Regions from separate parts of the Rhizobium sp. G187 genome, predicted to be linked through region 2. Evidence: predicted binding sites of a transcription regulator. Region 2 holds the regulator's gene; each other region holds the start of a gene.
The links. The regulator LexA, encoded in region 2, represses DNA repair genes until DNA is damaged. The targets are predictions, from matches to a motif close to TGTTCNNNNTGTGTTCNG.
Positions count from the first base shown of each region.

Region 1: dinB (DNA polymerase IV) is a predicted target of LexA. The motif match lies at 1,850-1,867, and genes of this name have one in related genera.
Region 3: ACSV9I_RS06110 (PA0069 family radical SAM protein) is a predicted target of LexA. The motif match lies at 6,116-6,133, and genes of this name have one in related genera.

Region 1 covers NZ_JBPUGM010000005.1:129,812-139,649, forward strand. Annotated here, with positions in the region: gene zigA (zinc metallochaperone GTPase ZigA) at 1-961, shown strand, start outside; gene ACSV9I_RS15615 (hypothetical protein) at 1,117-1,302, opposite strand; gene ACSV9I_RS15620 (PRC-barrel domain-containing protein) at 1,460-1,756, shown strand; gene dinB (DNA polymerase IV) at 1,891-2,979, shown strand; gene ACSV9I_RS15630 (metallophosphoesterase family protein) at 3,381-4,217, shown strand; gene ACSV9I_RS15635 (ABC transporter ATP-binding protein) at 4,214-5,383, shown strand; gene ACSV9I_RS15640 (carbohydrate ABC transporter permease) at 5,376-6,311, shown strand; gene ACSV9I_RS15645 (carbohydrate ABC transporter permease) at 6,311-7,147, shown strand; gene ACSV9I_RS15650 (ABC transporter substrate-binding protein) at 7,174-8,439, shown strand; gene ACSV9I_RS15655 (substrate-binding domain-containing protein) at 8,521-9,516, opposite strand; gene ACSV9I_RS15660 (glycoside hydrolase family 88/105 protein) at 9,814-9,838, opposite strand, start outside.
Region 2 covers NZ_JBPUGM010000001.1:737,608-747,445, reverse strand. Annotated here, with positions in the region: gene gltA (citrate synthase) at 1-286, opposite strand, end outside; gene ACSV9I_RS03525 (ComEC/Rec2 family competence protein) at 690-3,053, shown strand; gene lexA (transcriptional repressor LexA) at 3,083-3,796, opposite strand; gene ACSV9I_RS03515 (DUF1003 domain-containing protein) at 3,975-4,526, shown strand; gene ACSV9I_RS03510 (VOC family protein) at 4,540-5,433, shown strand; gene kdsA (3-deoxy-8-phosphooctulonate synthase) at 5,430-6,278, shown strand; gene eno (phosphopyruvate hydratase) at 6,493-7,767, shown strand; gene ACSV9I_RS03495 (multidrug effflux MFS transporter) at 7,942-9,189, opposite strand; gene grxD (Grx4 family monothiol glutaredoxin) at 9,278-9,610, opposite strand; gene ACSV9I_RS03485 (hypothetical protein) at 9,717-9,838, opposite strand, start outside.
Region 3 covers NZ_JBPUGM010000002.1:265,830-275,667, reverse strand. Annotated here, with positions in the region: gene ACSV9I_RS06145 (tRNA1(Val) (adenine(37)-N6)-methyltransferase) at 1-751, opposite strand, end outside; gene ACSV9I_RS06140 (putative signal transducing protein) at 759-989, opposite strand; gene ACSV9I_RS06135 (polyprenyl synthetase family protein) at 1,098-2,114, shown strand; gene ACSV9I_RS06130 (tetratricopeptide repeat protein) at 2,235-4,049, shown strand; gene ACSV9I_RS06125 (4-(cytidine 5'-diphospho)-2-C-methyl-D-erythritol kinase) at 4,054-4,983, shown strand; gene moaB (molybdenum cofactor biosynthesis protein B) at 4,980-5,525, shown strand; gene ACSV9I_RS06115 (glycosyl transferase) at 5,540-6,061, opposite strand; gene ACSV9I_RS06110 (PA0069 family radical SAM protein) at 6,192-7,349, shown strand; gene ACSV9I_RS06105 (ribonuclease HII) at 7,494-8,153, shown strand; gene ACSV9I_RS06100 (hypothetical protein) at 8,221-8,709, opposite strand; gene ACSV9I_RS06095 (F0F1 ATP synthase subunit B) at 8,796-9,275, opposite strand; gene ACSV9I_RS06090 (F0F1 ATP synthase subunit B) at 9,281-9,838, opposite strand, start outside.

The DNA of each region.
Region 1 (9,838 bases), on a different contig from region 2:
GCAGGAGGTGCGGACGCTCGCTGCGGACGGTCGCTTTGACTATCTGCTGATCGAATCCACCGGCATTGCCGAGCCCCTTCCCGTAGCAGCCACCTTCGATTTTCGCGATGAAGACGGCCGGAGCCTTTCAGATGTCGCGCGGCTCGACACGATGGTGACTGTGGTTGACGCCGCCAATCTGCTCAAAGACTATGGTTCGGCCGATTTTCTGGCAGATCGCGGCGAAGCGGCGGGCGATGGCGACAATCGCACGCTTGTCGACCTCCTCGTCGAGCAAATCGAGTTTGCTGATGTGGTGATCCTGAACAAGGTGGGCAGCGCCTCGCCCGAGGAGCTTTCCGCCGCACGCACCATTGTCGCTGCGCTCAATCCCGATGCGCGGCTGATCGAGACGGATTTCGGCAAAGTCGAGTTGAAGGCAGTGCTCGATACCGGACGCTTCGACTTCGCCAAGGCCGAGACCCATCCGCTCTGGTACAAAGAACTGTACGGCTTCAAGGACCATGTGCCGGAAACCGAAGAATATGGCATCCGCTCTTTCGTCTATCGGGAAAATCGGCCCTTCGATCCAAGCCGGTTCCAGGCCTTCATCGATCGATCCTGGCCGGGCGTCGTCAGGGCAAAGGGGTTCTTCTGGCTCGCCACGCGACCGCATCATGTCGGCGAGATCAGCCAGGCCGGCGCATTGGTGCGAACCGGCCGGATGGGTCTCTGGTGGGCCTCGGTGCCGCGGGAGCGCTGGCCGCAGGAGCAGAGCTTCCACGAGATGATGCAGCCCTATCTGCATCCGGTCTGGGGTGACCGCCGGCAAGAGATCGTCTTCATTGGCGCCGATCCAATGGACGAGACGGCAATTCGGGCGGAACTCGACGCCTGCCTGCTCGATGCCCAGGACTTCACGCCTGACGCCTGGCGCAACCTGCCGGATCCCTTTGCCAGTTGGACGCAGACAGCTGCCTGAGGCGTCAGCATCCGTTTGAACCGTCATTGCATGCCGCGCCGGTGAGCCCGGCATGCCTATCCGCACTCGCCAGCATAGCCTTCGTCGTCGGGATCACCGGCGGGAGCATTTCCTTGCCCATCAAAACGCCCGCGCGACGGCAAGGCCCACGCCATTCACGGGGCCAAACACTCGTCGCATATGCCGCAACCATCATCATCCATAGAAGATGGGGCGCAGGACTTCTGGCAGCAGGGACAGGTGATCACATCATCACGCTTTCCATGGTGCGGCTCGGGCGGCAGGATCTCGATGCAGCGATCGGGCAAGCTTTCAGACATGTCGGGAAGACGTTGATCCATGATGATCCTCCGATGACCACGTCATCCAGAGATAGGAAGTCCCAGATCCATCGCAAGGGACCCATCTCGACAGCACTCTGCCGCCGCCTCGCCAAATTGTGGAACCCTTCCGCGCCGACGGGGTTTCCTTTTCTCAGCAACCAAAGGAGGAACCACAATGGACCACAGCAATCATGTCCGGCTCAACGCCACGGAACTCACGCCTGCCATTCTTGAGGGTGCGACCGTCTACGGCGCCGACGACCACAAGGTTGGCAAGGTCGACCATGTCCATGGAGCAGGTGCTGGCAGCCAGGCCATCATTGATGTCGGCGGCTTTCTCGGAATTGGTGCAAAGCCGGTGGCTGTTGCACTGACCGATCTTGAGTTCATGCGCGATGAGGACGGAGACGTCCATGCCGTGACATCCTGGACCAAGGATCAGCTCAAGGACATGCCCGAGCATCGCCATTAAGGATCCGACTGAGTGTTCAGCACGAGCCCGGCCATCCAGCCGGGCTTTTTTTTTCGTCCGTGCAGATCTTGGATTGCACAGCAGACACTGATATGTTCCCTTTTTGTTTTCATCGCCACGGTCGGCCGAATGCCATGAACATCGCGATCCAGACGCCGCTTCGCAAAATCATCCACGTCGACATGGATGCATTTTATGCATCGGTCGAACAGCGTGACAATCCGGAGCTTCGCGGCAAGCCACTGGCTGTTGGAGGCTCTGCGGCGCGCGGCGTGGTGGCGGCTGCGAGCTATGAAGCGCGTCGCTTCGGTGTGCACTCGGCAATGCCATCCGTGACGGCCGCGCGCAAATGTCCCGAGCTGATTTTCGTGCCGCCACGGTTTGACGTCTACAAGGCTGTCTCGCAGCAGATCCGGGAGATTTTTGCCGAATATACAGCGCTGATCGAACCGCTATCCCTCGACGAGGCCTATCTCGACGTCACGGAAAACCACAAAGGCATGGAGATCGCCACCGAGATTGCGCTCGAAATCCGGGCCAAGATCAAGGTGGTCACCGGGCTGAACGCCTCTGCCGGCATTTCTTACAACAAGTTCCTGGCGAAGATGGCGAGCGATCTCAACAAACCCAATGGTCAGGCGGTGATCACACCGAAAAACGGTCCCGCTTTTGTTGAAGCGCTGCCCGTCAAGAAATTCCATGGTGTGGGGCCTGCCACAGCAGAGCGCATGAAGCGGCATGGCATTGAGACGGGCGCCGACCTGAAGGCGAAATCGCTCCAGTTTCTCACCGAGCATTTCGGCAAATCGGGTCCCTATTTCTACGGCATTGCCCGGGGCATCGACCACCGGCAGGTGCGCCCTGACCGGATACGGAAATCCGTGGGCGCCGAAGACACATTCGCAGTGGACATCGACAGTCTCGACCTTGGACGACGCGAACTGAAGCCCCTGGCTGAAAAGGTCTGGCGATACTGCGAAGCGCATGGCATCCGGGGAAAGACGGTCACGATCAAGGTCAAGTATTCGGACTTCACCCAGGCGACACGTAGCCGAACGAGCACGCAGCCCTTTTCAGGCCTTGCTGACATTGTCGATACAGCAGAAGAACTTCTAGAAAGCGTTCATCCGTTCAAACGACCAGTGAGGCTGCTGGGCGTCACACTCTCGTCGCTTATCAGCGAGGGTGCCGAGATAGAGCCGCAGCTGGGCTTCGACCTGTAATTGCGCCTGGAATTGGCATTACAGGACCCGGCAGGAACAATGGGCTCCGCCGAGAAACGTTTTTGGCCGACATAAGGTACGTGACCTCTGAATTTGCAGGGTATTCTTGCTGGTCCGCGCAGGTCGGAGGTGGCAGGCAAGGACCCTCTCCTCAGCCAGCGCTTTATTCCCATCCACATGAATTTATTGCTTTATATTCGAGATCGCCGCACTTCGGCAGGCTTCGTAACCCTTTGACGTCATGTTCGTCCGAACCTCATTTGACGAATTGGTGACAAAACTGGAAGCGCGCTGAAAGGTCTCTCACTTGGCTGACATGGTCAGCACCTAAACCGATCGTCGACAGCACCGGCTTTTCTTTCCGATCCGGCTGCGCCCACGCGTCGACAAGGTTCCATTTCATGAAAATCGTTCAGATCACCGACACGCATTTCAGCCCGACCAAACCGCATTTTAATGGGAACTGGGAGCCGATCTGCCGCTGGATCCGAGAGGTCGAACCTGACCTCGTCGTCCATACCGGCGACCTGACCATCGACGGCGCGGACAAGGAAGAGGACATCGCCTTCTCGATGGCGATGATGACTGAACTCGACGTGCCCGTGCTTTTGGTTCCCGGCAATCACGATGTCGGCCATATGCCTGGCTCGCACCAGCCGGTCAACGATGTCCGTCTGGACCGCTGGCGCCGCCTTGCCGGTTCTGATCGTTTTGCCAAGGACATGGGCGACTGGCGCATCATCGGCCTGAACAGCCTGCTGGTCGGCTCCGGCCATGCCGAGGAAAGGAGGCAGCTCGACTGGCTGATCGAGACGCTGGAAGGCCGCGCCGGTCGCCGCGTCGCCATGTTTGCCCATAAGCCGCTCTTCGTCGATGACCCGGCCGAAGGCGATACCGGCTACTGGGGCGCACAGCCCGCAGAACGTCAGGAGCTTCTCGATCTGATGGCGGCCCATGACGTGGCGCTTTATGGAAGCGGCCACCTGCATTGGGCCTGGCAGGGTGCAGTGGGTGCCACCAAGCTGGTCTGGGCACCGCCGACCTCCTTCATCATCGACAAGCTTGAGCGCGAAATGCCCGGCGAACGCGTGGTTGGTGCCGCACTCCATCACCTGACCGATACAGTCACCAGCGAGATCGTCGCGGTTCCCGGCATGATCGCGCATGTGTTTGACGACGTGGTCGACCAGGTCTATCCGCGCCATGGGTCCACGGCCCCGGTGGAGGCTGCCGAATGAGCGCCTTCAGCCTTCGCGACATCAGCAAGTCCTTCGCTGGCAACAGCATCCTGAAGGGTGTCAGCCTCGCGGCCGAGCCGGGCGAGTTCATCGCCCTGGTCGGCCCGTCCGGCTGCGGCAAGAGCACGCTTTTGCGCATTGTCGCCGGCCTTGACCATGCTGACGGCGGCGAGATCATCATTGGTGGCGAGGACGTCTCGGCCCTGGCGGCCAGTGATCGCAACATCGCCATGGTGTTCCAGTCCTACGCGCTTTATCCGCATCTGACCGCCGGGCAGAACATTGCCGTTCCGCTCGCCATGCGCCGCCTGTCAACGGCCGGGCGCCTGCCGCTTGTCGGCAGCATGCTCTCCGGTCAGCGGCAGATCCGCGCCGATATCCAGCGCCAGGTGCGGGAGATGGCGGCCTCTTTGAAGATCGGTCATCTTCTCGACCGCAAGCCGGGACAGATGTCGGGTGGCCAGCGCCAGCGGGTGGCCCTTGCCCGCGCCATGGTGCGCCAGCCGCGCGTCTTCCTGATGGATGAGCCGCTGTCGAACCTCGACGCCAATCTGCGCGTCCATGCCCGTGGCGAGATCGTCGATCTGCACCGCAAGGCCGGCGTGCCGACGCTCTATGTCACCCATGACCAGTCGGAAGCGCTGTCGATGGCCGACCGCGTTGCCGTGATGATCGGCGGACGCCTGCTGCAGCTCGACAGCCCGCGCACGATCTATGACGATCCTGTTCATCTCGAAGTCGCAAAGTTTCTCGGCCAGCCGCGCATCAATATCCTGTCGACCGTGGTCGACGACCAGGGTCTTGTGCAGGCTGGCGATATCCGCCTTTCGACCCGCCTTGAGCTCACATCCGGGACGCCGGTCTCGGTCGCCTTCCGTCCGGAATTCGTGCGCCTTGCACCGTCCGGCGAAGGCGGTCTGCCGGCCCGGATCGAACGGCTCGAATTCCTCGGCTCGGAAGTCGTGGTCTTCACCCGGCTTGCGGCGATGGACGGCATCGTCGTGGCCAAGATCACGCCCGCCGACGCGATTGGCCTTGCCATTGGCGGCCGCATCGATCTGCGGCTCGATCCGGCTGCCATTCTGCTGTTTGACGCAGACGGCGACCGGCTTGCCGCCAGCATTGCCATGGTCGCAGCCAGAGAGCCGGAGGTGGTGAATGGCTAGTCTCGCCCTTGAGCCCCATCACACGAACGTTGCCAACACGGCAGCGCAGGCGGGCAGACGCCGGGAAGCCCGCATCGCCATGCTGCTTTCCGCCCCTGCCCTGCTGCTTCTCCTCCTCTTCATCATCCTGCCGACCATCGCCGTGATCTTTCTCGGCTTCACCGATTTCGAGCTTGGCTATTCAAGCTTCCGGTTCGTCGGGTTCGAGAACTATGCCGACCTCATCAACGACCGGACGTTCAGGAAATCGCTATGGAACACCACGGTCTATGCGGCGATCGTGGCGCCGGTCTCGATGGCGCTTGGACTGGCAATCGCGCTGCTGATCGAATCCGAAGGCTGGGGCAAAAGCCTGTTTCGCACCGCCTACTTCCTGCCGGTGGCCTCGCTTCTCGTCGCCATGGCAACGGTGTGGCAATATCTCTTCCACCCGACCATCGGCCCGATCAATGCAGCGCTTGCCATGATCGGCATTGACGGCCCCAACTGGCTCGGCGCCTCGAGCACCGTCCTCACCAGCCTGTCGATCATCGGCATCTGGCAGGCAACCGGCTTCAACATGGTGCTGTTCCTCGCCGGTCTCTCCGCCATTCCGCGTGAACTCTATCAGGCAGCCGAAGTTGACGGCGCACGCTCGGCGCTCTCGCGCTTCCGCCTCGTCACTTGGCCGATGCTTGGCCCGACGACACTGTTCGTCACAACGATCAGCATCATCAATGCGGTGAAAGTGTTCGAGACCGTCAAGACCCTGACCGAGGGCGGCCCCAACAAGGCGTCCGAAGTCCTGCTCTTCACCATCTATCAGGAGGGTTTTGTCTTCCTGAAGGTTGGCTACGCCTCGGCCATGACGGTGATCTTCCTCGCGATCCTGGTGTCGCTGATGTTCCTCCAATACCGCGTCATGGACCGGAAGGTGCACTACGCATGATGATGACCGCCCGTTTCACGCCCGGCCGCATCCTGCGCCTTGCTCTCCTGACGTTTGGGGCGATCCTTTTCCTCGCGCCCTATATTTTCATGATCTCGACAGCCGGCAAGGCACAGAGCGAGATCTTCTCCTCCTCGCTCAACCTCATCCCTGAGACCTGGTCCTATGCGGAAAACTTCGCCAAGGCCCTTGGCCGGGTGCCGGTGGGCGGCCTGCTCTTCAACGGGGTGATCGTCTGCGGCCTGATCCTCGTCGTGCAGGTGCTGGTGGCCATTCCTTGCGCCTATGCCATGGCCAAGCTGTCCTTCCGCGCCGCACGGCTGATGATGGCGCTGGTCATGCTCGGCCTGCTCGTGCCGATCCATGCGACGGCGCTGCCGCTTTACGTCGCCTTTGACCGGCTGTCGGTGCTCAATAGCTATTTTGCCCTGGTCGCGCCGTTCTCGATCTCGGTCTTCGGCATCTTCCTGTTTCTGCAGTTTTTCCGGGGCATTCCGGACGACCTGATCCATGCGGCACGCCTCGACGGCATGTCCGAGGCCGGCATCGTTGCCCGCGTTGTGGTGCCGAATGCCTGGCCGGCGATCACCGCCTTTTCGATCTTCTCGGTGGTTGCCCATTGGAACGATCTGTTCTGGCCGCTGATCGTCGTCACCAACCAGACTTATGCCACGCCGCCGCTCGGCCTTCTGTCCTTCCGTGCGGCCGAAGCCGGAGACGACTACGGCGCGCTGATGGCGGCCACCCTCATCATCACCCTTCCCCTCGTCATGGCCTTCCTGCTGGCGCAGAAACGCTTCGTTGAGGGCATTACCATGACCGGTCTCAAAGGCTGACCCGGTCGCAACCCAGGAGAACTGCGATGACTTATCTGAAGACGGCTCTGGCCGCCGCAGCGGTGACGCTGGCGGTAAGCCTGCCTGCCCATGCCGAGACGACGCTCAACGTCCACTATCCCATGCCCGGCTTCTTCAAGGACGTGATGGACACGATCTCGAAGAAGTTCATGGAAGAGAACCCGGACATCAAGATCACCTTCGCCAATCCTTCGGCGACCTATGAAGAAGGCATCCAGACCATCATGCGTCAGGCCGGCACGGCCGAAATGCCTGACATCACCTTTATCGGCCTCAACCGTCTGCGCATGGTCAATGAGCGCGACATCCCCGTCGATCTCGGCCCCTTCATGGCCAAGGACGGCAATATGGCCGAGCAGGGCTTTTCGGAAAACATCCTGAAACTCGCCCAGGTCAAGGGCAAGCAGGTTGGCCTGGCCTTCGCCACCTCCAACCCGATCATGTATTACAATGCCGATCTCGTGCGCAAAGCCGGCGGCGACCCGGACCAGCCGCCGAAGACCTGGGACGAGGTGATCGCGCTTTCGGCGAAGATCAAGGCCCTTGGCGACGGCAATGAAGGCATCGACTTCCGCTGGCAGGGCGATGACTGGATGTTCTCCGCTCTCCTCTTCGGTGCCGGTGGCCAGATGCTGAGCGACGACGAAGCGACGGTTGCCTTTAACGGTCCCGAAGGTCAAAAGGCCTTTGAACTGGTTGACCGCATGGTCAAGGAAGGCGGCCTTCCAGTCTTCACCAAGCAGGCCGGCGAACAGGCCTTTGTTGCCGGCAAGGTTGGCTTTGCCTTCCAGACCACCGGCGCATTGCGCAACACCATCAAGAATGTCGGCGACAAGTTCGAGCTGCGCACCGCCCATATTCCGCTGATCGATCCGGAAAACGGCAAGCTGCCGACCGGCGGCAATGCGGCCGTCATGCTGACCCGCGATGCCGAGAAGCAGGACGCCGCCTGGAAGTTCATCAAGTTCGCCTCGGGCCCCTTCGGTGCCTCGGTCGTCGTTCCCGGCACGGGCTATGTTCCGAACAATGAACTTGCCGCCCAGTCGCCGGACTATCTCGGCAATTTCTACAAGGAGAACCCGCTGTTCCGCGCCGGCCTTGAGCAGATGCCGCTGATGCAGCCTTGGTATGCCTTCCCCGGTTCGAACGGCGTCAAGGTCACCCAGACCATCGTCGAGAACCTGTCGCGCGTGGTCGAGCAGTCGGCCGAGCCGAAGGAAGCGCTGGATGACGCAGCCGCCGAAGTCGAAGGCCTGCTGCCGCGCAGCTAAACCTGATGCTTGATCAGGACTGAAGAGGCTGACGCGTCGCTTTCAGAAGCGGCGCGTCATGCCGTTTGGGGGGCCGCGCAATCAACCGGCTTGGTCGATCCGCCGGACCGTACCACCGACATTCAGCTTGTAGCCGAGCGTAAGGTGCCGGGGTGCCGCAGCGTTTTCCGCAATGTCGAGCAGCAGGGAAGCCGCTGTCGCCCCCATGCTGGCATCCGTCGTCTCGATGGTCGTCAAGGGCGGATGGACGAGACGGCCGATGGCAATGCCATCAAAGCCTGCGACAGACACATGCTCCGGGACCGAAAGCCCCTCACGCCGGAGGGCGGCGATGACGCCGAGCGCCAGAAGATCGTTCGAGGCGATGATCGCTGTCGGACGATGTAGAGACATGGCCTGGGTCAGATCGAGGTCGTCATATCCGGTGGTAAACGACACCTGCAAGGCGTCGAGCATCGGCAGCCCCGCCGCCTCCATCGCGTCCCGATATCCGGCATAGCGCAGCCGTGCCCGGTCGGAACTGGCAAAGCTGCCGGAGACGAACAGGATGCGAGAATGGCCGTGTTCGACCATATGCAGGGTGACATCGCGTCCGGCCAAGCGGTTGTCGATGGTGACGGCGGCTGGAAAGCGGGCATTGGGGAGATTGTTGAGAAGAACCGTCGGCGGCAGCGTCGCCGGCAGAGTGGATTGGCTCTTCATCGGGTCGCAAACTGTCAGGATCAACCCACTTGGCTTTTCGGCCAGCAGGTAGTCGACGGCATCGGCCTCACGCGACGGATCATAGTCCGACTGGGCGATCAGCACACCATAGCCGGAGACGCGCATGCGGTTCTGGATGCCTGCCAGGGAGGCGGCGAAGACGGGATTGGTGATGCTCGGGATGAGCACGCCGATGGCCGGACGGCGGCGTCCGGCAGGCAGGTTCCGGTCAAGCTTGTGATAGCACAGATCCGACGCTGCCTTGCGCACACGCCGCACCATGCCTTCGCTGACCGGTCCGCTGCGGTTCAGCACGCGACTGACAGTTGCCATGGAGCAGCCGGCGCGCGAGGCAATTTCTTCTAGTGTCGACATGCCGGGCTCGCCATTGTCAGGCGCGACTGGAATGACGGCATGACGTCCGTCTTCAGTGTCGTCACAGAACTGCTCCCAGTTGTTGGACCAGGGCTTCGGATATTCACATGCCCTCGCAAAGCGGCCCGTATCATGCGGCCTACACATCCTGGTGCAAACTGTCCGCCTTAGAGCAAGACAGCGTGACCACCATGTGACATCCGCATTGCGGTCGCGCCTCTGCCATGCCGTTCGGGCGTCTTGGCACCTGTCGGCCCTCGAACGGAGCCGGGTGGCAGACAGATATGCGGGCCAGAGTCAGATGTTCAGCAAAGCTTCGGTG
Region 2 (9,838 bases):
GAAGTTCACCGTAAAGCAGCAGGTAGCAGACTTCGAGGAAGTCACCCTTTTCGGCCAGCTGCTCGATCGGATAGCCGCGATGCAGCAGCACGCCTTCGTCGCCGTCGATATACGTGATCTTGGATTCGCATGAGGCGGTGGACGTGAAGCCCGGGTCGTAGGTGAATGCGCCGGTGTGCTTGTAAAGGGCCGCGATATCGATCACGTCGGGCCCGATCGTGCCGGCCTTGACGCCCAGGTCGACCGTCTTGTCACCGAGTTTCAAAGAAGCGCTTTTGTCCGTCATGCTGATCCTCCGGAATTGGCGGGAAGGCGCCTTGAAAAAGCCGCCATCGGTTAAGCGTGTGTTGTAGCTATATGATACCGAAGTTAATGCCAACCTATCCAAAGGGCAAATTGTGCATCGCGAAATCGGCAACAATCGAACCGATCGGTTCGAGGAAGTAAACGCCTCAAAGGTTGCTCTGCGTTGCAAATTCCGCACGCTTTGATTGTTTTTCGGAATGTCTTATGGTCTGGGCGCGGGCGCAGTTGTCGACCCGGCGGGGGCGCGCCGAATGGTGGATTTGGCGAACAGAACGAAAGAGATTTCGGGGGCGGAGCCGGGGCCGTTTAAGACGGCACCGAAAGAGCGCTCAATTGATCGCACCGTCGAAATTTTTGCACGATCGGTACGGTGGTATCCTCCGCTGCGCCATCGCCTGAATCATCTGAACGTCGCCATCGTAACCGCTCTGCAGGAAGAGGCACGCCACGGCCATCTCTTTCTCTTCGTTCCAGTCTGGCTGGGCCTTGGGGCGGTAATCTGGTTCCTGGCACCCGCGCCGCCGTCAACCGTAATGCTTTCAGCGCTGCTGGCTGTGTGCCTTTGCGGAGCGATCGTCCGGCGGGCATCGGAACTGCATAGGGCCATGTTCTTGTCCCTTGCCCTGATGGCGGCCGGCATGCTGCTCGCAGGCTGGGAGACCCATCGTGCTGGCACCACGATCCTCGATCAACCGGTGGTGACGATTGCAACAGGTATCGTCGAGCGGCGGGAGGCGGGATCCGGCGCTGAATGGCGCTATGTCGTCCGACTGACGGCAACGGCCGAGCCGACAATTCGCCGCCGGCCAGAGCGCGTGTCGCTGCTGGCCCGCAGCCGGCATGAGCCGGTGGCCATCGGCGCTGTCATCACTGGACGCGTGCGGCTATCGCCGCCTTCGGGGCCTGCTTTGCCGGGCATGAATGACTTTGCCTTCCAGAGCTACTACGCAGGCATTGGTGCGGTCGGCTTCTTTCTCGGACCGCCAGCATCGGCGGGTCTTGATCCCGAGGCTCGCAACGGGTGGTTACAACGATTCGACAAGGCGCTCTTTTCCTTCCGTGATCGGATCTCCAGCCGAATCCGTGATGTCCTGCCGGGCGATACCGGCGCTTTTGCTGCCTCCATCATCACGGGCGAGCGCCGTTCCATGTCACCCGAGGCGACCGAGGCGCTACGGGTGTCCGGACTTGCCCATATCACGGCGATTTCCGGACTGAACATGGCGCTCGCCGCGGGCATTTTCTTCGTAGGGCTTCGCGCCACCCTCAGCCTTTTGCCGGTCATAGCCCAACGGGTTCCAATCAAGAAACTGGCGGCTGGCGGCGCCCTTGTCGCAACGACGGGCTATGTGTTGATCTCCGGTTATCAGATCTCGGCCCTGAGAGCCTATCTGATGACGGCCATCATGCTGACAGCCGTCCTCCTCGATCGACCAGCGATCAGCCTACGCAATTTCGCACTGGCGGCCATCGGGATGTTGGTTGTTCAGCCGTCATCGGTGATGGGGCCAAGTTTCCAGATGTCTTTTGCTGCGACTGCAGCCCTGATCGCCGGTTACGCCGGATGGACGGCAAAGCCGCCGCCGCTCCTGCCCAGGGGCAGATCTTTGCCGGCGCGATTCGTGGCGGCTGCCGGAAAGTTTGCGGGCGGTACACTTGCGACATCCCTGATCGGTGGCATGGCCACCGCCATTTTCTCAATTTCGCATTTTCATCGTCTCTCGACCCATGGACTTGAGGCCAATCTTGCCGCCATGCCCCTGATTTCGGTTGTGGTGATGCCGGCCGGTTTCGTCGCCATGCTGCTGATGCCATTTGGCCTCGATGCACCTTTTCTTTGGGTGATGGGGGCGGGGCTGGATCTTGTTATGGTCGTGGCGCACACCGTCGCTGCCTGGGGCGATGGTTATGTCTTCCCGCGCCAGCCGGCCTGGTTTATTGCCGGAACCGTTCTTGGCCTGCTGCTCTTGACCTTGCTGCGCACGCGGCTCCGCCTCGTCGGCGCATGCCTGTTCATCGTGACGGCGGCTCTGGCGTGGTTGGCGCCCCTTGAAAAGCCTTCCAATCTTTTTGTCAGCGAAGACGGCCGCCTCGTCGCCTTCTTTGTCGATACGGACCGCGGCATCCTCGCCACCAATAAAAAGAAGCCGCCAGCTTTCCTCTTCGATCAATGGCGCCCGGTTCTCGACGTTGACACAGTGGCCGTCCCGATCGAGGCAGACGTTCCGCCGTTGCCTGAGCGAGCGGCTTGGAGCCCGGATACCGTGCAAAGCGGGGACGTCAAAGATTCTTCACGACAAGGTCCGCCACGGCAAGAATTGAGCGATACCGATCAAAGAGAGGCAGCGAAGATCTTTACGGAACTGGTGCGCAAGGCGACGCCGAAGGCATTCACCTGCCTGAAAGGCGCCTGCGTGGCAAAGTTTAGCACCCGGACACTCATGACCCTCGATCGGCCGGATCTCCTCGGCGCAGCGTGCGACACCGCCGACATCGTTATCCTAGCCTCGCGAAGTCGTATGTCCCAATGCCGGTCCGGCACTATCCTCTTCACGGAGAGCACCCTGCGCATGAGTGGCGCGCTAGAAATAGAAATCGCACCGGGACGCGGAAAGAAAAGTTCGATCCAAGTGCGCGCGGCCTTCGACGGCCTGCCGCGCCCCTGGACTGCACATCGCCTCTACGACTGGCGTACAGGTGAGAGCGCAGACAAGCATGATAGTGCGACCATGGCCGGCATACGATGAGCACCGAAGCCGACCATAAGAGGCTGTCCTCAGTGATAGCGGCGGATCAGCCCAACCAGCTTGCCCTGAATCTTCACCCTGTCTGGGCCGAAGATTCGGGTTTCATAGGCTGGGTTCGCGGCTTCAAGCGCAATAGAGGCACCCCGACGGCGGAAGCGCTTCAATGTTGCTTCTTCGTCATCAACCAGGGCGACGACAATGTCGCCGGGATTTGCATTGGACGCATTTCGAATGATGACCGTATCACCGTCGAGAATGCCGGCATCGATCATCGAGTCGCCTTTGACCTCGAGAGCGTAGTGCTCGCCCGAGCCGATCATTTCATGGGGCACTGAGATGTCATGGGTGTTGTTCTGAATGGCTGAAATCGGAACGCCCGCTGCAATCCGCCCCATGACTGGTACAGTAACCGATGGGCTGCGCTCTTCACTCGGTGCCTTGACGACCGAAGGGGCAGGCGGCTTGCCGAGACTGCCCTCAATGACGCTTGGCGAAAAGCCACGGCGTGGCTGCAGGCTCTGCGTATAGGCCTCGGGCAACTTTATAACTTCGAGGGCTCGCGCCCTATTCGGCAGCCTGCGGATAAAGCCGCGTTCTTCAAGTGCCGTGATCAGTCGGTGAATGCCTGATTTCGAGGCGAGATCCAGCGCATCCTTCATTTCGTCGAAGGAGGGCGGAACGCCCGATTCTTTCATCCGCTCATGGATGAAAAGAAGCAGTTCCTGTTGCTTTCGCGTCAGCATATCCGATGCCTCATCAATGAAACAAATCCAGAACGGACCCTATATGTTCCATTTGTGTTCCGCAAGTGGATAAATTTCCGTGAAGATCACAGCAGAAAATGCGATAGGCGGGGGAAGGTGGGTTTTTGCACCGAGATTGGTGTATTGAATGCCGCCGGCGAGAGGAAAAGGGTTGGCGATGCTAAAGGAGATCGAGCGGACATTGCTCGGCAAGCGTGAGTCGGATCTTACATCTTCGGAGAAGCGCGTTCTCGCGCGCGCCCTCGAACGTCGTGTCGTATCGACAGATGCAAGTCAGGAATTCCAGGCGGATGCGACAACCGGTCAGAGACTGGCCGACTCGATCGCCCGGATCGGCGGCTCCTGGGCCTTCATCATCGGCTTTTTCCTGTTTCTGACAGGCTGGACCGTTACCAACACCGTTCTGCTGGCCAGCAATGCACTCGATCCTTATCCCTTCATTTTTCTCAATCTCATCTTGTCCATGCTGGCTGCCATTCAGGCGCCAATCATTATGATGAGCCAGAACCGGCAGGCCGAGCGCGATCGTTTCATGGCTGCCAAGGATTATGAGATCAACCTAAAGGCTGAAATCGAGGTGCTGGCGCTCCATCACAAAATCGATGAGCAGGTTCTGACGGAGTTGCGCGAGGCACGGCGCGAGCTCGCCGAATTGCATCACGTCATCAGTGCACTTTCGAATCCGACCACCAACACTCCGCAATCCTGAGCAGGAGCTGGACATGATTGAAGATAGTCAAGCATCACGCGCCATCGACCATCTGGTGCTGCCGGTTGGATCTCTTGATCAGGCAAGGGCTCGGCTGTCCGCGCTCGGTTTTACCGTGGCGAGCGATGCGCGCCATCCCTTTGGCACCGAAAACGCCTGTGTCTTCTTCACCGACGATACCTATCTTGAGCCCTTGGCGGTCGGTAGCCGCGAGGATTGCGAGGTCGCGGCAAAAGGCGGCAATGTGTTCGTTGCCCGTCATCTTGCCTTTCGGTTCCGTCGTGATGAGGGTTTGTCGGCCGTTGTCGTCAAGTCTGATGGTGCCGAAACGGATCACAAGCGTTTCGTCGAAGAGGGCATGAGTGCGGGTGAGGTGCTTCAGTTCTCGCGGACCTTTCGGTTTCCCGACGGGCGAACTGCGGATGGCACGTTTCGTCTCGCCTTCGCCGCCGATCTGCGCGCGCCGGACTTCTTCGCCTTTGCCTGTCAGCGGGTGAATGTCTTGCCGGTGGATCGCGGGTTGCTAGCAGTCCATCCGAATGCGTCAATCGGCTTGGCGCGTGTGGTTCTCGTTGAAGATAATCCGAGCGACTTCCAGTATCTGTTCGAAACGGTTTTGGCGCAGCGCGACGTCACGGCCCATTCCTTCGGTCTGTCGATCCAGAGTGGCAATGCGGTGGTCGAGGTGCTGACGCCCGAAGGTTTTGTCGCCCACTACGGCCAGACGGTGGTAACGGCGGGCAGGGGCTTGATCGGCGCGGCCGTTGTCATGACGAGCCGGGATCTCGGCGTGACAGAAGCCTGTCTCGCTGCTAATGGCGTCACCTATCAGAGAAAGGGCGCGCGCATTGTTGTCGCGCCGGAAAAGGGCCAGGGCGTCGCCTTTGCCTTCGAGGAGATCAAATGAGTAAGGCTACCAATTCTGAAGTGACCGTTGGTGAAGGCGCGGGTAAGGCCGTTTTCTCGCAAACGGGCCGTTTTGCGCTGATCGCCGGACCCTGCCAGATGGAAAGCCGTGATCATGCCTTCATGATCGCCGGCCAGCTGGTTGAGCTCTGCCGCGAGCTCGGCCTCGGTCTCGTCTACAAGTCGTCCTTCGATAAGGCAAACCGTACGTCGCTTTCGGCCGAGCGTGGTATCGGCCTCGAAACAGCAATGGAAGTCTTTGCCGACATCAAGAAGGAATTTGGCGTTCCGGTCCTCACCGACATCCATACCGAGGAACAGTGTGCGGCCGTTGCACCGACTGTGGACGTTTTGCAGATCCCGGCCTTTCTGTGCCGCCAGACCGATCTTCTTGTTGCGGCCGCCAAAACAGGACGTGCCATCAATGTCAAGAAGGGTCAGTTTCTGGCGCCCTGGGACATGAAAAACGTGCTGAACAAGCTGAATGCCAGCGGCAACCCGAATGTCCTTCTCTGCGAACGCGGCGCCTCCTTCGGCTATAACACGCTCGTCTCCGATATGCGCTCTTTGCCGATTATGGCGGCCATGGGTGCACCCGTCGTCTTTGATGCGACCCATTCAGTGCAGCAGCCCGGCGGGCAGGGTGGTTCTTCTGGCGGCCAGCGCGAGTTTGTCGAGACGCTTGCCCGTGCGGCGGTGGCTGTTGGCGTTGGTGGTCTGTTCATCGAGACCCACCAGGATCCCGACAATGCACCGTCGGACGGCCCGAACATGGTCAAGATCACCGACATGCGGCGCCTCTTGGAAAAACTGATCGCCTTCGACGATATCGCCAAGGCTGTCTGAGAGGTATTTTCGGCGCTTCAAACGGTTCAAGCCCGAGAAGCGCTAGCTCCCTCCTTTTCAATCGATTGAATATCGATCTTTCTTCACTCGATCTGTCATTGTATTTTCCCGATCATCGGATAAGACAGGGGGGACTCAAAGGCGGGTCTGGTGGCTCCAAGGCCCTGTGACCGGCCTCCGAGCCTTGTCAATTTTCCGTCCACAGGGAGCGAACATGACCGCCATTACCGACATCATCGGCCGCGAGATCCTCGACAGCCGCGGCAATCCGACCGTCGAAGTCGACGTCCATCTCGAAGACGGCAGCATGGGCCGTGCCGCTGTGCCGTCGGGCGCGTCGACGGGTGCGCACGAAGCCGTCGAACTGCGTGACGGTGGGTCGCGTTACCTCGGCAAGGGCGTCGAGAAGGCTGTCGAAGCCGTCAATGGCGAGATCTATGATGCGCTTGGTGGTCATGACGCCGAGAACCAGATCCTCGTCGACAACCTGATGATTCAGCTCGACGGCACGCCGAACAAGTCGCGCCTCGGCGCCAACGCCATCCTCGGTGTTTCGCTTGCTGTGGCCAAGGCTGCCGCTCAGGCCTCTGGCCTTCCGCTCTATCGTTACGTGGGCGGTCCAAACGCCCATGTTCTGCCGGTGCCGATGATGAACATCATCAATGGCGGCGCGCATGCAGACAACCCGATCGACTTCCAGGAGTTCATGATCGTTCCTGTCGGTGCCGACAGCATCCGCGATGCGGTTCGTATGGGCTCCGAAGTCTTCCACACGCTGAAGAAGCAGCTTGCAGCGGATGGCCACAACACCAATGTCGGTGACGAAGGCGGCTTTGCCCCTGGTCTCGCTTCGGCGCCTGCCGCCCTCGATTTCATCATGAAGTCGATCGAAAAGGCTGGCTATCGTCCGGGCGAAGACATGCATATCGCGCTGGACTGCGCGTCGACCGAATTCTTCAAGGACGGCAAGTATGTGCTCGAAGGCGAAGGCCGCACGCTTGAGCCGGAAGCCATGGCCGACTATCTGGCCGAGCTCGCTGCCAAGTACCCGATCTTCTCGATCGAAGACGGCATGGCAGAAGACGACTGGGACGGCTGGAAGGCGCTGACCGACAAGATCGGCAAGACGGTTCAGCTCGTCGGCGACGATCTCTTCGTCACCAATTCCTCGCGTCTGCGCGACGGCATCAAGATGGGCGTTGCCAACTCCATCCTGGTGAAGGTCAACCAGATCGGTTCGCTGTCGGAAACGTTGGACGCCGTCTCGACCGCCAACCGTGCCGCCTACACGGCCGTCATGTCGCACCGTTCGGGCGAGACCGAAGATTCCACCATCGCCGATCTCGCGGTCGCTACGAACTGCGGTCAGATCAAGACCGGTTCGCTCGCGCGTTCTGATCGCACCGCCAAGTACAACCAGCTGATCCGCATTGAGGAAGAGCTGGGCCCGCAGGCCCGTTACGCAGGCTCTTCCATCCTGCGCGGCTGATCTCAAGGGTCGTCCAAATCAAAAGGCCCGCGTTGCATCTGCAGCGCGGGCCTTTTTCTGTCTGTCGTCTGGGTATCTAACGCAATTCCAGCGAAAAGTGCGAAGCGGTTTTGCGTCCGGCATTGCGTGAAAACAAAGACATGGAGCTGTTCCACAACTCCGTGTTCGTCTAAGTCAGAGCGGCTTGTTTTGCGCGTGGAACAGCCGTCCCTTTTCTCCAAGCAAAACGAAACCGAGGCCGATAATCGATACGATGAAATAACCTGCGACCATCGGCAGGGCCGTCCCGTTATAGGCCTGACCGATGCCGGCGCCGATCAGGGAGCCGCCAACCGTTCCCATGAAGCCGAGGACGGAGGAGGCAGTGCCGGCAACATGCCCGAGCGGCTCCATAGCGAGCGAATTGAAGTTCGATCCGATCCAGCCGAACTGGAACATCGCCAAAGAGAAGAAGGTGATGAACAGGAAAAACGGCATAGGCTGCGGTCCAAGCACTTGCACGACAAGCCAGAGGAAAGTGATCGCGATGAAGCCGAGCAATGAAGCATGCGAGAGTTTGCGCATGCCGAAACGCCCGACAAGCTTGGCGTTCACGAAGGACGACAGCGCCATGAAAAGCGCAACGGCGGCAAAAGCGACGGGGAACCAGACGCCAAGGCCGTAGATGCCGACATAGATCTGCTGCGCGGAGTTGATGAAGCCGAACAGCGCGCCGAAGATAAATGTGCTGGCGATGGTGTAGCAGAGCGCAACGCGATTGGTCAGCACAATGCGAAAGCCGTCGAAAATCACCCGTGGCGTGAAGGGGCGGATATCTTCCTTGGCCAGTGTTTCCGGCAGTCGGACATACATCCAGACCCCGACGATCACGGCGATGATTGCCATGAACACGAAAATCCAGTGCCAGTCGCCAAAAAGCATGATCACCTGGCCGGTACCCGGCGCCACGACTGGGATCACCATGAAGACCATCATGATCAGCGACATAACTTCGGCCATCTGGCGACCGCCGAACACGTCGCGCACGATCGATATGGTGATCACGCGCGTTGCCGCAGAGCCGATACCCTGGATAAAACGCAGCAGAAGCAGCGATCCGAACGAGGGTACAAATAGCACCGCAATCGATGACAATACATAGATTGCCAGGCCGAACATCATCGGCTTGCGCCGGCCGAAACGATCCGAAATGGGGCCATAGAAAAGCTGCGCAACACCGAAACCGATCAGATAGGCCGAGACGACATATTGCCGGTGGTTTTCGTTCTCGACATTGAGGGCGGCACCGATTTCCTGGAGGCCCGGCAGCATGATGTCGATGGCGAGGGCGTTGAGCGCCATGAGAAAAGCCATCATCGCAATGAATTCGGCGCGCCCCATGGCGCCCAGCGTCTTGCGTGACGCCTGTAACAAATCTGACATGATGAAATACCTAATAACGAGAACAAGGCGTTGCAGTGAGCAACGCCTTGTTCCGCGTGTTGTGTTGATGGCCCTTTGGCCTTGTATGTCAGGCGGCGCCGCGAACGGCGATGCCCTGGTCTTCGAAATGTGTCTTCAGCTCACCGGCCTGGAACATTTCCCGCACGATGTCGCAACCGCCGACGAACTCGCCCTTGATGTAGAGCTGCGGAATGGTCGGCCAGTTGGAAAATGTCTTGATGCCCTCGCGGATTTCCATATCGGCGAGCACGTTGATGCCCTTGTAGTCGACGCCAAGGTAATCAAGAATCTGCACCACTTGTCCGGAGAAGCCACACTGAGGGAACTGCGGCGTTCCCTTCATGAACAGGACCACGTCATTGGTCTTGACTTCGTTGGCGATGAATTCGTGCGCGCTCATGCATTGTTCCTTTCACATGCGGTTCAAGGCCGCAGCTTTGATCTTGGTGACAAATAGCAAGGCAAAACGGATTTTGCCAGTACCCCGATCGGGTGAGGCTATTGGTTCAGCGACTGCGCTGCACGCTGCGTTTCTGAGCGGAGCGTCGACGGCTAACCTGTTTGCGCGCAGGCTTTGCCGCCTTGCCTGTCCGTTTGGTGGTCTTGCGCGCGGGTTTCGCTCGGGTCG
Region 3 (9,838 bases), on a different contig from region 2:
CAACCAGAGGCGCAAAAGCGTGACTATCCGGTCGGTCGTGCATGAGGAGCGGTGCACGCAGTTGCAACCTGGCACGCGAGCCCTTGATTGCCGTCACCAGGATACGGGTGGCGTTTTCGCCCTCACGTGGATGGATGGCGGTGATCTCCAGCCCGCCGAAACGCCGGCCACAGGCCGTGACGATTTCAGCAATCGATTGCGGCCGGGCGATCAGCGAGAGCTGGCCGCCGGGCCGTGTGATTGCGCCGGCCGTCCGGATCCAGCTGTCGAACAGGTTTTCCGTCATCGCATGGGCCTCCGCCTTCAGCTGGTCCGGCGTCTTGCGGTCACCCGGGTCATTGAAGGGCGGGTTCATGATAACATGCTGGAAAGTATCGTCGGGAAGGCCTTGTGCCACGCGGGCCCTGCCGGTCAACGTCACGTCGCCTTCAATCACTTCAGCACGACCGGCCAGATGGGCGTTTTCCTTAAGCGCCAAACTCTTTCGCGCGAACTCGGCCATGTCGGCGGAGCGTTCAACCAGCACGACCGAAGCCTTGGGCAGGCGCGTGGCGACGGCAAGACCGGCCGCACCGGCACCCGCCCCCAGATCGGCGATCCGCACCGGCCGGTCATCGACCACGAGCGAGGCAAGCATCATCGCATCCATGCCGGCGCGATGGCCGCGACCGACTGGCTGGACCAGATGAAACGCGCCCCGGTGAAAGGCGTCTACAGTTTCCTGCGCGATGGTGGAGGCGGACGACGACACGGAAACCTCAGGCGTCACGATCGCGCAGCTCGGCGCCGAGTCCGGCATCACTGAGGATACGGCGCGCCTCATCGACACGATCGGAATCGACCAGAAAACGGCGCTGCAGCATGCCGAGCGATCCCTCGAGAATACTCATCGACTGGTCTGCGACCATGGCGCTGATTCCGGCGTCACGCATCAGGCTTTCGGCGAAGGACAGAAGAACGACGTCGTTGCTGCGAATGATTTCGTGCATATCGGTCCGAAAATCCCCTGGCTGCGCCCCGGCGGGACAATTCGCCCCTTGCCGTTGCGGTCTCGGCTTTTTATGGTCGGACACCAATTCGAACAGGAGTCCGGTGCGTTGGGCGTAGTCATACCGCTTGAAGACAACAAAAACAAACAGGCATCCGTCAAGCCATTGGTGGACCTGACAAAGAGCGGCATGGAGCGCGTCAACCAGCTGATCCTGTCAAAGGCCGGGTCGGATGTGCAGATGATCCCGGAAGTCGCCAATCACCTGATTTCCTCCGGCGGCAAGCGGCTGCGTCCGATGCTGACGCTCGCGACGGCTGCGATGTTCGGCTATGAGGGTGACCATCATATCAAGCTGGCGACCTCGGTCGAGTTCATGCACACCGCAACGCTTCTGCATGACGACGTGGTGGACGAAAGCGACCTTCGCCGCGGCAAATCGACGGCGCGCACCATCTGGGGCAACCAGGCAAGTGTTCTCGTCGGCGACTTCCTGCTCGGTCAGGCTTTCCGGATGATGGTTGAGGTCGGCTCGCTCGACGCGCTCGATGTTCTCTCGACCGCCGCCTGCGTCATCGCGGAAGGCGAAGTGTTGCAGCTGTCCGTCGCCAAAAACATGGAGACGACCGAGGACGACTATCTGGCCGTCATCCGCGCCAAGACCGCCGCCCTTTTTGCCGCCGCAGCCGAAGTCGGTCCGATCGTAGCCGGCACAGACAAGGGCACGCGCAGCGCGCTCAAATCCTACGGCATGAATCTCGGCCTTGCCTTCCAGTTGGTCGATGACGTGCTCGATTATGGCGGCAAGGCTGCTGAAACTGGCAAGAATGTCGGCGACGATTTCCGCGAGGGCAAGATCACGCTGCCGATCATCCTGTCCTATCGTCGCGGGACGGCGGAGGAACGGGAGTTCTGGAAGCAGTCGATCGAGGGCGGCCAGAGCGATGACGAACGGCTGGAGCGGGCGCTTGTCCTGATCGGGAAATACGGCGCACTGAACGACACCATCCAGCGGGCCCAGCATTACGGAACGATCGCGCGCGATGCCCTGGCGCCGCTGCCGAATTCACCTTGGAAAAGTGCGCTGAACGATGTGATCGACTTCTGCATTTCGCGCGTCAGCTGACGAGGAATATCGATCGTCTTGCGAGGCTGCTTCAAAAAAGCCATTCTCTGGTGAATCATCATTGCGCTTCCGCGCGCGCGACGCTCGTGCTCGCCATCAGTCCCTGAAAGGCCCAATTACATGCGGCAAAGCCTCGTCTCTCGCATCCTCGCCGGAACCGCCCTGGTCTTGCTCCTTGGCGTGGCGCAGACCTCCGTGGCGCTGGCCGCTGCTGCTGCCGGAAAAACGGAAGAAGCAGAGAGTTTCGATCTGACCGCCGTCGATTCCTTCGCCGGCGCCTATCTGGCCGCACGCACGGCCGAGGCCGATCGAGACTATGGCAATGCGGTTCGCTTTTACCGCAAGGCATTGGAGCTTGCCCCGAACGAGCTTGAACTGCAGCAGCGGCTGATGATCACCCTTCTGATGAACGGCGAGTTCGACGAAGGCGCCAAGATTGCTCGGACGCTGGAAAAGGATCCGGCGGTCGAACGAGTAACCTCGGTGACACTGGCCTTTCAGGCTATCCGCGACGGCGACTATGACGATGCGCTGACCTCGCTGAAGTATCAGGGGCCGAACGATCTCGACCGGCTGATGAACCAGCTTCTCGTTGCCTGGGCCAATTTTGGTGATGGCAAGTCGAAGGAAGCGCTGGCGCTGGTCAAGGATCTCGACGGACCGGGCTGGTACGATATTTTCCGCAATTACAATCTCGGCATCATGGCCGCAGCCGCCGGCGACATCGACACTGCCCGCAGCGCATTGACCGACACGATCACCGATCGCAATGGTGGCGCCACCGCGCCTGACACCTTTGCCCGGGCCGTGATGGCACTGGCAACGCTTGAAGCGGGTGCCGGCAACAAGCAGAAGGCGCTCGATGCGCTTTCCGCCGGCGACGAAATGATCACCAACTACGCACCGTTCAATGCGCTGCGCCAGGCAATCGAGGCCGGCAAGACGGTTGAGCCTGCCGTGAAGACTGCCGCACAAGGGGCAGCCGGGGTGCTGTTTTCGATTGGTGGCGCGCTCAATCGCGAAGGTGCTGAAGACACGGTGATGCTTTATCTCCAGCTGTCGCGCGCACTCGACAAGGATGCGGCCGATACGCTGATCTTGCTCGGCGGCATTGCCGAAAAGGCCGAGCAGCCGGAAAAGGCCATCGCCTTTTATCGCGACGTGCCGGCTGCCTCGCCGATGCGCCGAATTTCCGAGCTGCAGCTTGGGCTGACGCTTGCCCTGACCGGCAAGGTGGATGAGGCACGCAAGCATCTCCAGGCCCTGATCGCCTCGGACCCGCAGGATATTCGCAGCTATCTCGCCTATGGCAGCGTGCTTTCCGATGCCAAGGACTATGCCGCCATGGCGGAGAATTACGATCGCGCGGTGGAAATCATCGGCGCGCGGCCGGTGCGCAATCACTGGTCCGTCTTCTTCCAGCGCGGCATCGCCTATGAGCGCCTGAAGAAGTGGGACAAGGCCGAGCCGGACTTCAACAAGGCGCTGGAGCTCAATCCCGAACAGCCGCAGGTGCTGAACTATCTCGGCTATTCCTGGGTCGACATGAACCGCAATCTCCAGCAAGGCTTGGAGATGATCAAAAAGGCTGTCGAGCTTCGTCCGGACGACGGTTACATCGTCGATTCTCTCGGCTGGGCCTATTACCGCCTCGGCCGTTTCGACGAAGCGGTCGTCGAACTCGAACGCGCCATCGAGCTGAAGGCCGGCGACGCGACGATCAACGACCATCTCGGCGATGCCTATTGGCGCGTTGGACGCAAGCTTGAGGCCACTTACCAGTGGAAGCGGGCGCTGGCCTCCGAGCCGGAAGAAACGGAAGTGCCGAAGATCCAGGCGAAGATCGACAAGGGGCTGCCGCCGCTTGAGGCGGATGCCGCCAAGATCGAGCCAAAGCCGGCAGACGCGCCGAAGAAAGACGACAAGAAGACCTGATCCGATGAAAGGTCTCCACGATCCGGCGAAAGCCCCGGTCGGGGAGACCGCGCGGGCCAAAGTTAACCTCGCGCTGCATGTGACCGGGCGCCGGGCGGATGGCTATCATCTGCTCGATAGTCTGGTGAGCTTTGCCGAAGACGGCGATGAATTGACCTTCCGAACCGCCGAGGCCGACAGCCTGCGCCTTTCGGGGCCCTTTGCCCGCTCACTCTCGCTTGGCCAGGAAAACCTTGAGGATAATCTGGTGATCCGCGCGCGTGATGGATTGCGCGCTGTTCTTGATCAGCATGGATTGCCCTCTTCACCCGTTGCCATCACGCTTGAGAAGAACCTGCCGGTGGCCGCCGGGATCGGAGGCGGCTCTGCCGATGCGGCGGCGACCCTGCGCGGGCTCCTGCGGCTCTGGCAGGCGGAGCTGCCCGCTGAGGCGCTGGCCGCACTTGCCCTGTCGCTTGGCGCCGATGTGCCGATGTGCCTTCATGCGCTGCCCCTCAGAGCTCAAGGCATTGGCGAGGCGATCACGCCAGTCGCCCTCCCCTCTTTTCCGATGGTTCTGCTCAATCCGCTGATGCCGGTTTCGACGCCGGAGATCTTTCGAAGGCTGGAGCGGCGCGACAATGCGCCAATGGTGGAGCTGCCGGACGCGCCCGATGCTGAGGCATGGCGCGCAGTCTTCCCGCAGCTTCGCAACGACCTGCAGCCGCCGGCCGAAGCGCTGGTGCCCGAAATCGCCGAAGCCTGCGGCCTGCTGCGTGAAAGCCTGGCGGTCTTTGCCGGCATGTCCGGATCCGGTGCCACCTGTTTCGGCCTCTATGACAGCGAACAGGCGGCGTTGAAGGCAGCCCTGGCGCTATCGGCCTACCGGCCACAATGGTATGTGCTTCTCACGCGCACGGTTGCCCATGAGCACGAGCAAGGAGACGGAGCATGAGCCGGATCGACGAAAGCCGCCCCTTCATCGCAGTGGGCATTGCCGTGCTGACCGTCTCTGACACGCGCCGCCTGGAGGACGATCGCTCCGGCGACACGCTTGCAGCCCGGATCGCAGAAGCCGGTCACAGGCTTGTCGCGCGCGCCATCGTGCAGGACGACAAGGCTGCCATCCGTGACCAGGTGGAGCAGTGGACGAAGGACGAGGCCATCGATGTTGTGATCACCACCGGTGGCACGGGCTTCACCGGACGCGATGTGACGCCCGAGGCCCTGGAGCCCTTGTTCGAGAAGCGAATGGACGGCTTTTCGGAGGTCTTTCACCGGATCTCCTATGACAAGATCGGCACATCGACCATCCAGTCCCGCGCAACCGCTGGCCTTGCGAATTCTACCTTTATCTTCGTGCTGCCAGGCTCTCCCGGCGCCTGCAAGGATGCCTGGGACGGGATCCTGAAGTTGCAACTCGACTACAGGCACATGCCATGCAATTTCGTGGAAATCATGCCTCGCCTCGACGAACATTTGCGGCGCGGGGCATAACGGCCCGGTAGGCCTCAGCGGCGAGCTTCGCGGGCGACCCAGGATGGGATGATCTCGCTCGCCAAACGGCGCGGCTTTTCACCACGCGCCAGCTGCAGCAGTTCACGCCCGGGTCCGGCGAGACCCATCGCCTGGCGCTTGGGGATCAGCAGGCCGTTTTCCAGTGGCGGCGGACTGCGCGTCAGCCGGCGGTAAAAAGGCAGGCGATAAAGCCGTGATTCCGAAAAACGCGCCGGCTGCTTGTTGAGCGCAACATATTCTGCCACTTCGTCGACCCAACCAGGGCTCAGCCGCGCACCCGGTTCGATCAGCAACAGCCACTCGCCACGCGCGGACGCCAGCACATCCTTCATGTCCCATTGCTGATAAAAGCGGCAACCGGCAGCATCTGCCACCAGGGACGATCCATCCTGCGAGCCATGGTCCAAAACCACGACATCGCTCACCAAACCCTCGACTGCACCGGCTACAAGCACGGACAAGGTCTGTGCGAGCTCGGGCTCCTGATCGTGACATTCCATGATGACGGTCAACATTGCCTACATCTATCGCATTGCACAAAGTTTTGCCACTGGCAGATTCTCAAAGTTTGTTCTTGCATTGTTCTCATTGCTGCGGTAGGAAAATAGTCATTGAGCGGGCCGCGATCCCGCGAGGAGCCAACACATGACCGAGCTGTCTCTTGTGAGCCAGGCTGCATTCCAGCCCGGCAATACGGCAGATATTGCCGATGCGCTGATGAATGCTTCCGGGATGCGGATCGACATTGACCGGCGGCGTGGCCGCGCGGCTGGCATCAATCCTGCCGGGCGGTTCGAGAAGCTGGAACGGGTGGCCGTCGATGATGGCTGGCAAATGCTGGAGGACATGCCGCCCTTCAAGACGGAGGTGCAGGTCGAGAAGCCGCGTACGGTGATTACCCGCAACGAGTCGCCGGACATTCCCTTCGACCGCTCGATCAACCCGTATCGCGGCTGCGAGCACGGCTGCATCTACTGCTTCGCCCGCCCGACACACAGCTATATGGGGCTTTCGGCCGGGCTCGACTTTGAGGCAAAGCTGTTTGTGAAACCGGATGCTGCGCGGCTTCTGGAGCGCGAATTGTCGAAGCCCGGCTACAAGGTGAAGCCAATCGCAATCGGCACCAATACCGATCCGTATCAGCCGATCGAGCGGGAATGGCGAATCATGCGGCAGATCCTGGAAGTGCTGGATAAAGCCAATCATCCAGTCGTCATCGTAACGAAGTCGGCGCTCATCCTGCGCGACCTCGACATCCTGACATCGATGGCCGAACGCGGTCTGGTGAAGGTCGGTATTTCCGTGACAACGCTTGACCGCAAGCTTGCCCGGACGATGGAGCCGCGCGCCTCGACACCAACGAAACGACTGGAGGCGATCAAGGCTCTGTCTGACGCCGGTATTCCCGTCGCCATCATGATGGCGCCCGTCATTCCGGCCTTGAACGACCACGAAATCGAGCGCGTGCTGGATTCCGGCAAAGCGGCCGGGGCGTCTGAGGCAAGCTATGTCCTGCTGCGCCTGCCGCTCGAAGTCAGCCCTCTGTTTCGCGACTGGTTGCTGCAGCATTATCCGGACCGCTATCGGCATGTGATGTCGCTGGTGCGCTCCATGCGTGACGGCAAGGATTACGATGCCGAATTCGGAAAGCGGATGAAGGGGGCCGGCCCCTATGCCTGGCAGATCAGCCGGCGCTTCGAGATGGCGACCAAACGGCTTGGCCTGATGCGCCGGAGCCTGCATCTGCGCGAGGATCTGTTCATTTCGCCGAACAGCGGTGGGGTTCAGTTGTCACTGCTCTAAAGCGGACACGCTAGAAAGCAATTCCGGCGCGGTCATCCGCCGCCTCGCGCCGGATGTAGTCCCTGGTAGCCGCCCCTTTCGACTTCACCGACGAAAGGGACCGGGGACTTGCAGGAGGTCGGGTGCGCGTGCGATTTCTGCCGCATGAAAACGCGCACGCCACCCGATTCTCCTGACCTCTTCGCAGACCTTCCGCTTCTCCCGGATTTTTCGATCGAGACCCGCGCCAGGCACCGGGGCATCTGGCCTGTCGCTGGCACGGATGAGGCCGGGCGTGGGCCACTCGCGGGGCCGGTCGTGGCCGCAGCCGTCATTCTCGATCCGGATAACGTACCGGCAGGGCTGAACGATTCGAAGAAACTGTCGCTGAAGCAGCGGGAAATTCTCTTCGAGGCGATCATGGCGGCCGCAACCGTCTCGATTGCTTCGTCCTCTCCGCGCCATATCGATCTGGTCGACATCCGCAAGGCGAGCCTCGATGCCATGCGGCGAGCCGTTGCCGGACTGCCAGTCAGGGCGCATCATGTCCTCGCCGACGGACGCGACGTACCGCCAGGGCTTTCCTGCAGCGGCGAGGCGGTGGTCAAGGGGGACGCACGATCCGTCTCGATTGCGGCAGCCTCAATCATCGCCAAGGTGATGCGCGACCGGATGATGGCGCGGGCCGGGCTTCTCTATCGCGACTACGGGTTTGAAGTGCATGCCGGCTATGGAACTGAACGTCACCGCGGCGCGATTGCCAGCCACGGCCCCTGCCCGCTGCACCGGATGAGTTTCCGCCCGCTCAGGGTCGAGGCAGACTGACCTCAGGCGGCGACTACTCGCAGTGAGTGTGGAGCACCAGCGCTCGTTCGGCGTCAGCGCGAAAACATCAGGTGCCGCAAGTGTCGATCAGCTTTTGCGCGGCCTCTTTGGCGCCTGCCAAGGGAAGCTCTGTCACATCGCCCTCGACGCTGATCGAAAGCGTGTCGGCCGCCGAGAGCAGTTCGCCTAAGTCCCGCTCGCCGCCTGCCGCCAGTGCGCCCTCAAGGATAAAGAGATCGTCCATCTCGAGCCGGAAACCGGTGGTCTCGATGATGCGTACGGCCTTGCCGGCGGTCAGGGTGAGGTCATAGGCCTGATCCGGCTTCGCGGACTTCGGTTCGTGGGAATAGACCACGTTGATCGGACCATTCTTTCCCTCACAGGAGAAAGAGAGAACCACGTGGTCGCTCTCGGCGACACCATAGACAAGCGATGCAACCCCCTCCCCGCTCCAGCCATGCCAGGCGAGTTCTTCGGTCGCAGATAGCGATGAGGCATTGCTGAGCAGAGCCCCGGCGAAAAGCAGCGTCGAAATTACAGGCCTGCGCTGAGACATATAATATCCTCCAATGAAAAACGCCCCGACCGGGCGGACCGATCGGGGCGTTTCACAAATTCTGCGGTGTGAAGCCTGGTCGGAACTCAGTTCAGACGGGACTTTACCTCACTGACGGAGGCGTTGAACAGGGCCTGCTGAACGCCGTCATCGGCCTTCTTGACCAGAACCTTCTCGGCAGCGGCAATCGCAAGATCAACAGCTGCGGAGCGCACGGCATTGACCGCTTCGCTTTCTGCCTGCTTGATCTTCTGCTCGGAGAGTGCGTTGCGACGTGCAATGAACTCCTCGGTCTTCTGCTTGGCTTCAGCGGTCAGGGCTGCCGCTTCGCGCTCGGCAGCCGAGACGATGGCGGCGGCTTCGGCTTCAGCTTCCTTGCGCTTGCGCTGGTATTCGGCCAGCAGATGCTGGGCCTCTTCACGCAGACGCTTGGCTTCTGCCAATTCGTCACGGATCTTGTCGGCGCGGGCGTCGAGGCTCTTCGCCATCATGCCCGGCACCTTCAGATAGGCGAGCAGGGCAAGAAAGAGAACGAGGCCAACGAGGGCAAAAAATGTTGCGTCCATGGACCTCAGGCTCCCTGCTTGGCAACGCCGGAAACGGCGGCCTTGATGTCGGCTGCGGTTGCCTTCGTGCCAATCAGCTTTTCGACAATCGTGCTGACGGTATCGATGGCAATCGTGTCGACTTCCGCAAAGGCCTTTGTCTTGATCTCGGCAATGCGGGTTTCAGCAGCGGCAATCTTGGCTGCAAGCTCTGCTTCGACCGCAGCGCGCTCAGCGTCGGCCTTGGCCTTGGCGGCGTCACGGGCAGCACCTGCGATCTGGCCGGCTTTCGCCTTGGCCGTCGTCAGTTCGCGCTCGTAGGTTTCGATGGCGGCATCAGCCTCGGTCTTGAGGCGCGAAGCCTCATCGAGATCCTGTGCAATCCGATCATGGCGGTTTTCGAGAATGCCGCCGACACGGGGAACGATAACCTTCTGCATGAGCATGTAGAAGACGCCGAACGTGATCACCAGCCAGAGAAGCTGCGACGGGTAGGTCGACGTATCGAAAGGCGGGAACACACCGCCACCATGCGCCGCGTCATTGGCTACGCCGGTTTCCGTGTGAAGCTGGCCTTCTGCCGG